DNA from 3 places in the Paenibacillus sp. UMB4589-SE434 genome. Region 2 is predicted to be linked to each of the others. Evidence: riboswitches for the same ligand, from Rfam matches in the RefSeq annotation. Region 2 holds a riboswitch; each other region holds the start of a gene.
The links. A riboswitch is a leader RNA that binds a small molecule or an ion and turns the genes downstream of it on or off. The one in region 2 is predicted to bind thiamine pyrophosphate.
Positions count from the first base shown of each region.

Region 1 (3,288 bases), on a different contig from region 2:
TTCACTTTGGAAATCTCATGATTTACGAACCGTCTATCTCTAGGAGTAAAGATTTTCAGAGTTTCTTAACCTTAGAACATCGCAATCATTAACCAAATAATTGGAATCATTGCTACAATCATACATGAAAAAAATTAACAAATAAATAATAATAATCAACGATTTTTGATATATTTCCTCAATTTTTTAGTATTTTTATTTTAAAACGAGAAAATTGTAAAATTGCCGTTTACTGGCGCCGTGTTAAGTTTTTCAAATCACAGCTCCCCAAGTTCCATCAAAACGTTTACGTTGTCCATTCTCTCCATTACAACAACAGCCCCCTTATGTAAGAAGGGAGCTGTTCTAATATTCTCTACATTGTTATCTGGCCGCTCGATATTCTTCAGCTTTATCCCGCATCCCTGCTTCGATGGCTTCAGCATCTTCCAGCCCGTTCTCCTTCGCATACTGTCGAATATCCTGCGTGATCCGCATGCTGCAGAACTTTGGCCCGCACATGGAGCAGAAATGGGCACTCTTGGCGCCTTCCGCAGGCAATGTCTCGTCGTGGAACTCTATGGCGCGTTCTGGGTCCAGCGACAAGTTAAATTGATCACGCCATCGGAATTCGAAGCGTGCCTTCGACAACGCATCGTCACGCCGCTGCGCTCGCGGATGCCCTTTTGCAAGGTCTGCTGCATGCGCCGCAATTTTGTATGTAATGACACCTTCGCGCACATCATTCTTATTTGGCAAGCCAAGATGTTCCTTCGGTGTCACATAACACAACATCGAAGTGCCAAACCAGCCGATCATCGCCGCACCGATCGCGGATGTAATATGGTCATAGCCCGGGGCAATATCAGTCGTTAATGGGCCAAGCGTATAGAACGGCGCCTCTTTGCATATTTCCAGCTGAAGGTCCATATTCTCCTTAATCTTATTCATTGGCACGTGACCAGGCCCTTCAATCATCACCTGGACATCGTGCTGCCATGCGATCTCCGTCAACTCGCCCAACGTCTTCAACTCAGCAAATTGTGCTTCATCATTAGCGTCATAAATGCTGCCTGGACGAAGACCATCTCCTAACGAAAATGCAACATCATACTGTTTCATAATCTGGCAGATGTCATCAAAATGAGTATATAGAAAGTTCTCCTTGTGATGCGCCAAGCACCACGCGGCCATAATCGAGCCGCCACGCGACACGATGCCGGTCATACGCTTAGCCGTCATCGGAATGTACCGCAGCAGCACGCCAGCGTGAATCGTAAAGTAGTCCACCCCTTGCTCCGCCTGCTCGATTAAAGTATCGCGGAATACTTCCCACGACAAATCCTCTGCCTTGCCGTTAACCTTCTCCAGCGCTTGATAAATCGGCACCGTTCCAACCGGAACCGGACTGTTGCGAATAATCCACTCCCGGGTCGTATGAATATTTTTCCCTGTCGATAAGTCCATAATGGTATCGGCTCCCCAGCGAATGGCCCATGTCATCTTCTCTACTTCTTCCTCGATCGAAGACGCAACAGCGGAGTTGCCGATATTGGCGTTAATTTTGACATGAAAATGCCGTCCGATCATCATCGGCTCGCACTCAGGGTGATTAATATTAGCTGGCAGTATCGCACGTCCCGATGCAATCTCCGCACGTACAAATTCCGGCGACAGGCCTTCTCGAATAGCTGCAAATTCCATCTCAGGTGTTACAACTCCGCGGCGCGCATAGTGAAGCTGTGTCACATTGCTCCCCGATTTTGCTCTAAGCGGCACATGACGTTCTGCCGGAAATATCTCAGCACCTGCAATTCTTACAGCATCCGTTGTCCGGAATCCGTTGTCCTCAGGACGGACATCCCGTCCCTGATACGCCTCAACATCTCCACGCTCCGTAATCCAGTCATGCTTGATAACAGGTATTCCCTTACGAATGTCCACTGCATACTGTGGGTCTGTGTAAGGACCGCTTGTGTCATAAACACGCAGCGGCTCGTTAGTCTCTATGCCGTCAGGTGTCTCAGTGTCCGCGAGTCTAATCTCGCGCTCAGGCACCTGAATGTCTGTTCGCGACCCTTCCGTATACACCTTAGTGCTATTCGGAAAAGGAGCGCACCACTCTCGAGCGTCTGCATCCATATGAGGAGTATTTTTGTATACATTTGACATTATGAGTCCTCCTTGTACTTTCCAAACCATATTGAAAGTTCATGCGGACTGTGCAGTTCTGAGGATTATGCAGGTACTTGCACCGGGCAACACGTTGCAAGTGGAGCGGCAGGGAAAGTGAAAGGAGCGGTAGTATAGATGTAGCCCTAATGAGAACTGGACGTTGATCTATCTTGCCTAAATCCGTTCATTTCAGAGGTGAAAGAGACACAAGACAATGAGAACAGACGCATACACCATTACCGTCATCACAAATAGAAAAGCCGATCCCCGAAGGAACCGGCTTGAATGGCGTCAACGAACTGCCTCAAGATACAACAAGCGGTGACAAGTCACACAAGTCTCGCTGCATCCATATCAAGTGCCGATTACTTCCCTACGCTGGTATAATCCAGATCAGGTGCAAAGGGTTTAAGATCTTCGTTGCGATCTTGTCTCAGCCCACGCTCGGGGCTCCCCTAGTAACGCATGATTAAATTGGTTGGAAATAATTAACGATTTAATCTATCTTAAGATACACGAAATTAAAGCATTTGGCAAGGCACATTCGAAGTCGTTTATGCCACTTTATGTCATAGCCCTCATCATTGTTTGCATACGCTGAGCCGCTTCCATCAATTGCGGGGCATACTCACGCATCGTCTCAACCGACATACGGCTGACTGGCCCTGACACGGATAACGCTGCCGTCAGTTTATGATTCCGATCAAAGATCGGCACCGATACAGCAGCAGCCCCCGGCTCTCGCTCCTCGATGCTAAGCGCATAACCCATCTGCCTCACCTCTTCCAGTTGGTGCAAATACGAATCGCGGTCAATTGAATCCGGCCATGTCGACTCTTGTACAGCTGCTTCTCGTTCAGCAGACTCCGCGAAGGCCAACAACACCTTACTGGATGCACCAACATACAACGGTAGACGGGCACCCACAGTCGCTACACGGCGAATCGCTTGCTTGCTTTGAACGGCCTGAATACGAATGCGGTTATTCCCATCGCGAACGTAGAGGCTCACCGTCTCACCCAGTTGTTCACGCAATCGTTCCATCTCTGGCAGCAGCAATTGTGCTGGATCGTCCAGTTCCGTCAGATTCGCTGCAAGCTCCCAGATGCTATAGCCCAGTCGGAACTTATCGTT
Region 1 is NZ_JASOYK010000005.1:140,739-144,026, forward strand. Features, by position in the region: gene thiC (phosphomethylpyrimidine synthase ThiC) at 364-2,121, opposite strand; TPP riboswitch at 2,508-2,621, opposite strand; gene QP775_RS18025 (IclR family transcriptional regulator) at 2,719-3,288, opposite strand, start outside.
Region 1: linked by a shared signal. The riboswitch ahead of thiC (phosphomethylpyrimidine synthase ThiC) and the one ahead of QP775_RS05910 (thiamine phosphate synthase) in region 2 are both predicted to bind thiamine pyrophosphate.

Region 2 (3,288 bases):
CCGCGAATGTGGTTAGATTTTCAGGACGAGATTACGCAGCTTGGTATGATGATGGATATTAACATGGAGCATTTTTCGAAGCAGTATGATCCAATTTACGATGATCCATTAGAGCCAGCCACCTTTCACGAGGAATTCCTTGTACGCCACGAAATTACAAATACAGCAGGCATTATGGAGGTGTTATTTCCGAATAATACGGAACCGAAAGAAGCATTAACTCGCCGATACCTGCTGAAGATAGGCGATTATGTACAAGTAATCGTTCATAACCGGCAACAAACAGCAGATGATGTTATGTTGGAGTGGCTGACGTCCTCATTTGCTGAATGGAAGCGAATTGACGTCTCAGTTGGAGGAATGGTTCGAAATGAAGATTATTAAGCTCGCTCTCCTTATGGTAGCCATCAGTTTTCCGTGGTTTTGGAATAATCGTTTACAGGCCGAGGAGCAGTTACGGCACTTACGTACCGTACAGTCGTATAATTATTTTCTAGACACTGCCGTCGATGATGCGGCGACAAGCCTCCACGCAAATCCAACTGACATCGATAAGCAAATGGGTTACGAATCACCGAAGCTAATTTCAATTAATAAGGAAGCTGCATTAAGAGCGTTCTTGGAAACGCTTTTCATAAATATTAATATTGTGGATGATCGAATTAGCCAAGATATGCTTATGTCTTATATCCCGGCAATAGCTATTGTGAACTATGATGGACTCGATATCTGGACAGAGGAGGAATATGTTGATAGTACGGGGAAATCACATTTAAAACATGTATGGCTTCCTAAAATCCCCTTTACCTACACCGATCAAAACGGTTACGTTTATGCTTTCACATTAGACGATTATGTTACGGTGTACTTACCGAAGTTGAAGTTATGGATTAAAGGTTATCAGCGAGAGCTTATGCAGCATACAGCGTTACCCCTGTTAAGGGATGGAACCCTATTTGAATCCGTTCGGCGCACGACGATTGTGAATAAGGTGCAGGACGAGCTTGCCTATCGAATAAACAGGCATAATTATTATTCGAAACGGATAGGTACGGCATACAATTTTACGTTTCCTACTATATCAGAAGAGGAATGGAACAATTCTATAAACGATGTTGGTGTGCTGGCTTTCGTACAGGATCTTCCAATGGGTGCTTATAAGTACAACAATTATGCTATTGGTGGTGCGCGGTTAATAAGAAAGGATTTATTATATGGAACCGTGCGGGATGGGATTAAGATAGCCCTTCCGGAGAAATGTAAACCACTTGTTGTGGAAGAGGTGCTGTCTAATTCTAGAGAAGCTGTGAAGCGAGGCTATTACGTAAAGTATTGTTCATAACTGCCACGTGTGACCACGACATGCGAGGGCATGTCTCTTTCCAAAATATAAGTTTCGTGATAAACTAGCGTAGCAATCAAATTATTGTCATAGTTATCCATCACTAGGGGGGCCGTATATCGGCTGAGATGAAGCGTAAGCTTCGGACCCTTAGCACCTGATCTGGATCATGCCAGCGTAGGGAAGTGTGGATTGGAATTCTTCAAGTGAATCATGGTGACACTCCGAATTAATGATATTTAGTTGGATAAATATCCCGTTCGAAGTGTATTAGTGCAAACTAATAACTACCTGATTTCACTAGGTGTTCGTTACTTCCAATTGGATTGGGAGTAGGAACCTGAATGAGGCCAATCTTCAACCACTCTCTACGTGAGAGTGGTTTTTTTGTGTTAGTTCATGTGTTGACACTTGGGTAAAAGAAGAGGTGAGAATAGTGTGATTGTGCCATGGCTTCATATTGTTACTCCTGAAGGTGTGTCTGCGAAGGTCATCGTTCAGACCGTGAAGTTATTTGCTCACGAGGTAGATGCTGTTCATCTGCGACAGAAAAAATGGAGTGCCATTCAAATGTGGAATGTTCTAGAAACAGCGAGATTAGAGGGTATCCCCATGCATAAGTGGATTGTGAACGACCGTGCGGATGTGGCCGCTTCCTGTGGTGTGAGAGGTGTCCATTTAGCGTATCACAGCTTACCTGTCTATACAATTAGACCACTATATCCGCAGCTGACAGTAGGGGTATCTGTTCATAGTCCGGCAGAGATCATGTCTTGTGCGGAGGGCGGCGCTGATTATGCGATGTACGGACATATTTACGAGACAACATGCAAGCAAGGTTTGGCTGGTCGTGGGCTTGCGGGATTAATATCATGCAGGCAACAGAGTGATATTCCTATTATTGCTATTGGTGGAATTACACCGGAGCGAGTTACAAGCGTGATAAACGCAGGGGCATCTGGAGTTGCTGTCATGTCACCAATATGGGAAGCATCATCACCTTTGAATATGGTGCGGCGTTATAGAGACGCCATGCATTCTCTTGTTCATTGAGTAACTATAGATTCCATGATGACCATTGAAAGGAGTGATACACATGCCAGCATCTGTACTTGCAGCTTCAACCATGAGCATAAATCATGCTGATTTGATTGTTGTAGGAGGGGGAGTAATTGGTTGTGCGATCGCTTATGAGGCAGCATTAAATGGACTGAAAGTAACTGTATTGGAGAAGGACCGGATCGGAGAAGGAGCTTCTAGGGCTGCAGCAGGGATGCTGGCTCCTGTTGCAGAGCGTATCCAACATGATGAACTCGCGCAATTTGCTTGTACTAGTCATGATCTATTCCCAGGGTGGAGTGAACAGTTGTGGGAACTATCGCAAGTCGATCTTGAACTGCGTTTGAGAGGGATTCATGTTCCTGTGATGAAAGGAAGTGACTGTACAGCAATTGGTCTTCAGCTTCACAAAGCAGTCGAATCACATCCAAATGGAATTAATTATGGGGTGGAGTGGATCGATAATTCGATGCTTCAAGCTCTGCCTTATTATCACGACTCCGCCATTGAGGGGGTGTATATGCTACCTAAAGAAGGCCATCTATCTCCTATAAAATTGATGGAAGCTTTGTTCACAGCCAGTAAAAAACTAGGTGTCCAGTTCCATGAACATGAACAGGTGGTTGACTTCTTAATTGAAAATGGGCGTATCCAAGGAGTTCGTACTGGATCCGGCAGCTGGTACAGCGATCATGTGCTGATCTGTTCAGGATTGGATAGCAATATGTTAACTGATAAATGTGGAATTAGTCTTCCTCTCCACCCAGTGAAAGGTGAATTGGCTGTTGTTCGGTCCAAGTTAACCATGTCTAGTGTGATGTATGGAGATGGTGTATACATTGTTCCAAAGGGTAGGGGACGAATATTTATCGGTGCAACCTCTTATC
Region 2 is NZ_JASOYK010000001.1:1,472,565-1,475,852, reverse strand. Features, by position in the region: gene QP775_RS05920 (hypothetical protein) at 1-384, shown strand, start outside; gene QP775_RS05915 (hypothetical protein) at 371-1,342, shown strand; TPP riboswitch at 1,438-1,543, shown strand; gene QP775_RS05910 (thiamine phosphate synthase) at 1,781-2,395, shown strand; gene thiO (glycine oxidase ThiO) at 2,439-3,288, shown strand, end outside.

Region 3 (3,288 bases), on a different contig from region 2:
GCGACCATCGTGATCAGACCAAGCAAAAACGATACGGTGGCGGAGCGCTGGTGTCCATCGCCATGGCTTTCTGGAATGAGCTCCTTATAAACGATAAACATCATTGCTCCTGCAGCGAAGGACAAGCCATATGGCACCATGTTATTAACGATTGTGCTCAGCAGATAACCGATCAGACCCGTCACAATCTCAACCGCACCAGTCAGCGTGGCAATTAAGAGTGCCTTTAATCGGCCAACTTGTTGATTTACTAGAAATAAAGCGACAAGAAAGCCTTCGGGGGCATTTTGTAAGCCGATGGAAAAGGCAATTAGTGGCCCCAGCGTATCATTGCTGCTGGCATAACTTACACCTACGGAAAGACCTTCCGGCAGGTTGTGCATCGTGATCGCCGCTATGATCAGGAAAGAGCGTTTGTCGATATTTACAGAGCGTCGGACAACTCCTGAATTCTCAAGATCAAGGTGCGGTATGCCTCTTTCCAGCAAGAGCAGCGTAAAGCATCCGAGCATAATACCAATGGCAAGGACAAGTACATTTGAGTGGGCCAATGCCTCTGGTATAAGGCTCATCATGGAGGCTGAGGTCATAATTCCAGCCGTATATGCCAGCAGAATATCACGCCAGCGGTGTGTCATGTTCCTCATAAATAAGATGGGCACGGCCCCTAAACCTGTAGACAGCGCTGACACTGTACTGCCAATCAAGACGTCTTTCATCGTAGATGTTGCCCTCCTGTCTGCTCCGTCTGATGATTGAGACAAAACAAATAATCTAAACTCCTATAATCATGACCTGCATTGGTTTACGATAGAGTATGCATATTTATTGTGATGTGCGCCCAAGGAATCCATACTTAAACGTATTTTGCAAATAAGAAACCTTATACTGATCTGCGATGAGGGCTAGCCACTGCACCACAGGTAGAAAGGCTTCAGGTAAGTAAGAAGCTGAATAATGAGCCTCACGATACGGGATATGCTGCCAACCTTGTGTTAGAGCCTCATAATGAGCACGTTCCTCCTGCGATACCTTCTTGCTGACATAACCCCACATATGTTGCATCGATGTTCGCAGTCCTGCTTGCGAGTAAGGAATACGGTGCTGAATATCCGAAAGAGCCACTCTAATTTGTTCGTAGTCGGCCAGACTCTCCGCTTGACCAAATTGAGTCGTTATCTCTTTATAGTATCGGTAACCACGTGCCATAATATCATATTTAACTCCTGCCCAAAGCTGCTCGGTGCTGCGACGTATGTCTGATAGCTTGTGGCGTTGAGATGGATTGTCATGTTTATTCATCGGTATTTCCTCCTGTCCAATGAAGAGTGTGTAATTAAGCAGCTTCGTCCTTTTTATCGTAGCATATAGAATCAATTATGGATTATGCTGGACTTTCAGACACGTCAGGTCTATAATTACGTGTGAAAAGTCGTGTCATCACCGCTTGAATTGAATAGGACGCTAGGGGAGCTGGAATAAGGCCGGCTGAGATTGTATCCCACAAGATACCGACCCTTTCACCTGATCTGGGTAATGCCAGCGTAGGTAAGACGTATGATGGTGTATAGACTAACAGTGAAGCACTGTGAAGCTTGTCAGCGTAATGAGCGAAGCTACATTTCTAAGAGGTTCTTGGTCATGCTCTCCTGAATGGGGAACGCAGTGATCAAGTTTAATCCATCAACCTTAGAGATATTTATCGCTTGTTGCCTGCAGCTACGAGTAAGCTGCTTTATGTTATCGCCATCCTTATAGACGCAGCTGGTAACGCCCCAATATATTGGGGCGTTTTTTAGTATACGCTATATGATACGGCGCTATTGTTATACCCTGTGACAGTTGAAAGTTTGATCGTTCAATGAATCGGTGATGCTGCATACTGCCCTAAAAGGGCAAAATAGGATCAGCTAGAGGACATTAGGAGGGTTACGACATGCAACAAACATCGCGTAAGCGCGGACTCATACTGGCATTGATTATGATGATGACCACTATGCTAGCCGCTTGTGGCGCAGGAACTAACAGCAGCGGTGCGGATCATGGCACCTCTGGCAAAGATGCTGCATCTTCACCTAAGGAGCTGCGCAGCATTAAGATGGTATTGGACTGGACGCCCAATACGAACCATACAGGTTTGTATGTAGCGAAAGAAAAGGGCTTCTTTCAGGAAGCGGGCTTAAATGTAGAGATCATTCCGCCGGGATCTGGCGGATCGGATGCCATGGTTGCATCAGGAGAAGTGCCATTTGGCGTAACAGTTCAAGAGAACATCACGCAGGCTCGCCTTCAGGGTGTGCCGATTGTATCCTTGGCAGCTATTATTCAACATAATACATCTGGCTTTGCAGCACCAAAGGCTAAAAATATCAAAACACCCCTAGACTTTGAAGGCAAAACTTATGGCGGCTGGGGTTCACCTGTTGAAGAAGCTGTTATTCGTTCAATCATGCAGCAAGAGAAAGCGGATTATGATAAAGTCAAAAATGTAAATATGGGAAACGCAGATTATTTTACAGCGGTAAAGAAAGATATCGATTTTGCATGGATATTCTATGCATGGACGGGGATTGAAGCAGAGCTGCGCGGTGAGCCGATTGATATGATCTATGTCAATCAATTCTCGGACAAGTTGGATTACTACACACCGGTCATCGCTACAAATGAGCAGACGATTCAAGAAGATCCGGAGCTGGTAAAATCGTTTATGAGCGCTGTATCTAAAGGATATCAATTTGCAATTGATAAACCAGAGGAAGCAGCAGACCTGCTGCTGAAGGCAGTGCCTGATCTCAACAAAGAGCTTGTGCAGGCCAGCCAGAAGTGGCTAAGTCCTAAATATAAGGATGATGCACCACGTTGGGGCGAGCAGAAGCGAGAAGTATGGGATAATTATATGACTTGGTTAGTAGACAACAAGTTGATGGAGAAGACCATTGATATTGACAAAGCATATACGAATGACTTCTTGCCTGCTTCATCATAAGGCTGAATCATTACTTACACAGTTACCTTCTTACTAAATCAACAGGTGAACAGAACAGCATGATAGCGACCTTATGCTTTATATAAAGGAGAGAGTATGATGGCAAACAGCTTAGTGAGCATACAAATTATTCCGAAGACCCCAAACGGTGAAAATGTCATCCCATATGTAGACAGAGCGATTGAGATCATTCAGCAGTCTGGAGTGAAGCACCAGGTAAACGCGTTGGACACGACGATGGAGGGCGAGCTTAGCGAGCTATTGCGTGTGATCGAACGAATGAATGAGGCGATGATCGAGTT
Region 3 is NZ_JASOYK010000002.1:330,193-333,480, forward strand. Features, by position in the region: gene QP775_RS11660 (ZIP family metal transporter) at 1-719, opposite strand, end outside; gene QP775_RS11665 (DUF1722 domain-containing protein) at 826-1,302, opposite strand; TPP riboswitch at 1,457-1,569, shown strand; gene QP775_RS11670 (ABC transporter substrate-binding protein) at 1,937-2,986, shown strand; gene QP775_RS11675 (thiamine-binding protein) at 3,086-3,288, shown strand, end outside.
Region 3: linked by a shared signal. The riboswitch ahead of QP775_RS11670 (ABC transporter substrate-binding protein) and the one ahead of QP775_RS05910 (thiamine phosphate synthase) in region 2 are both predicted to bind thiamine pyrophosphate.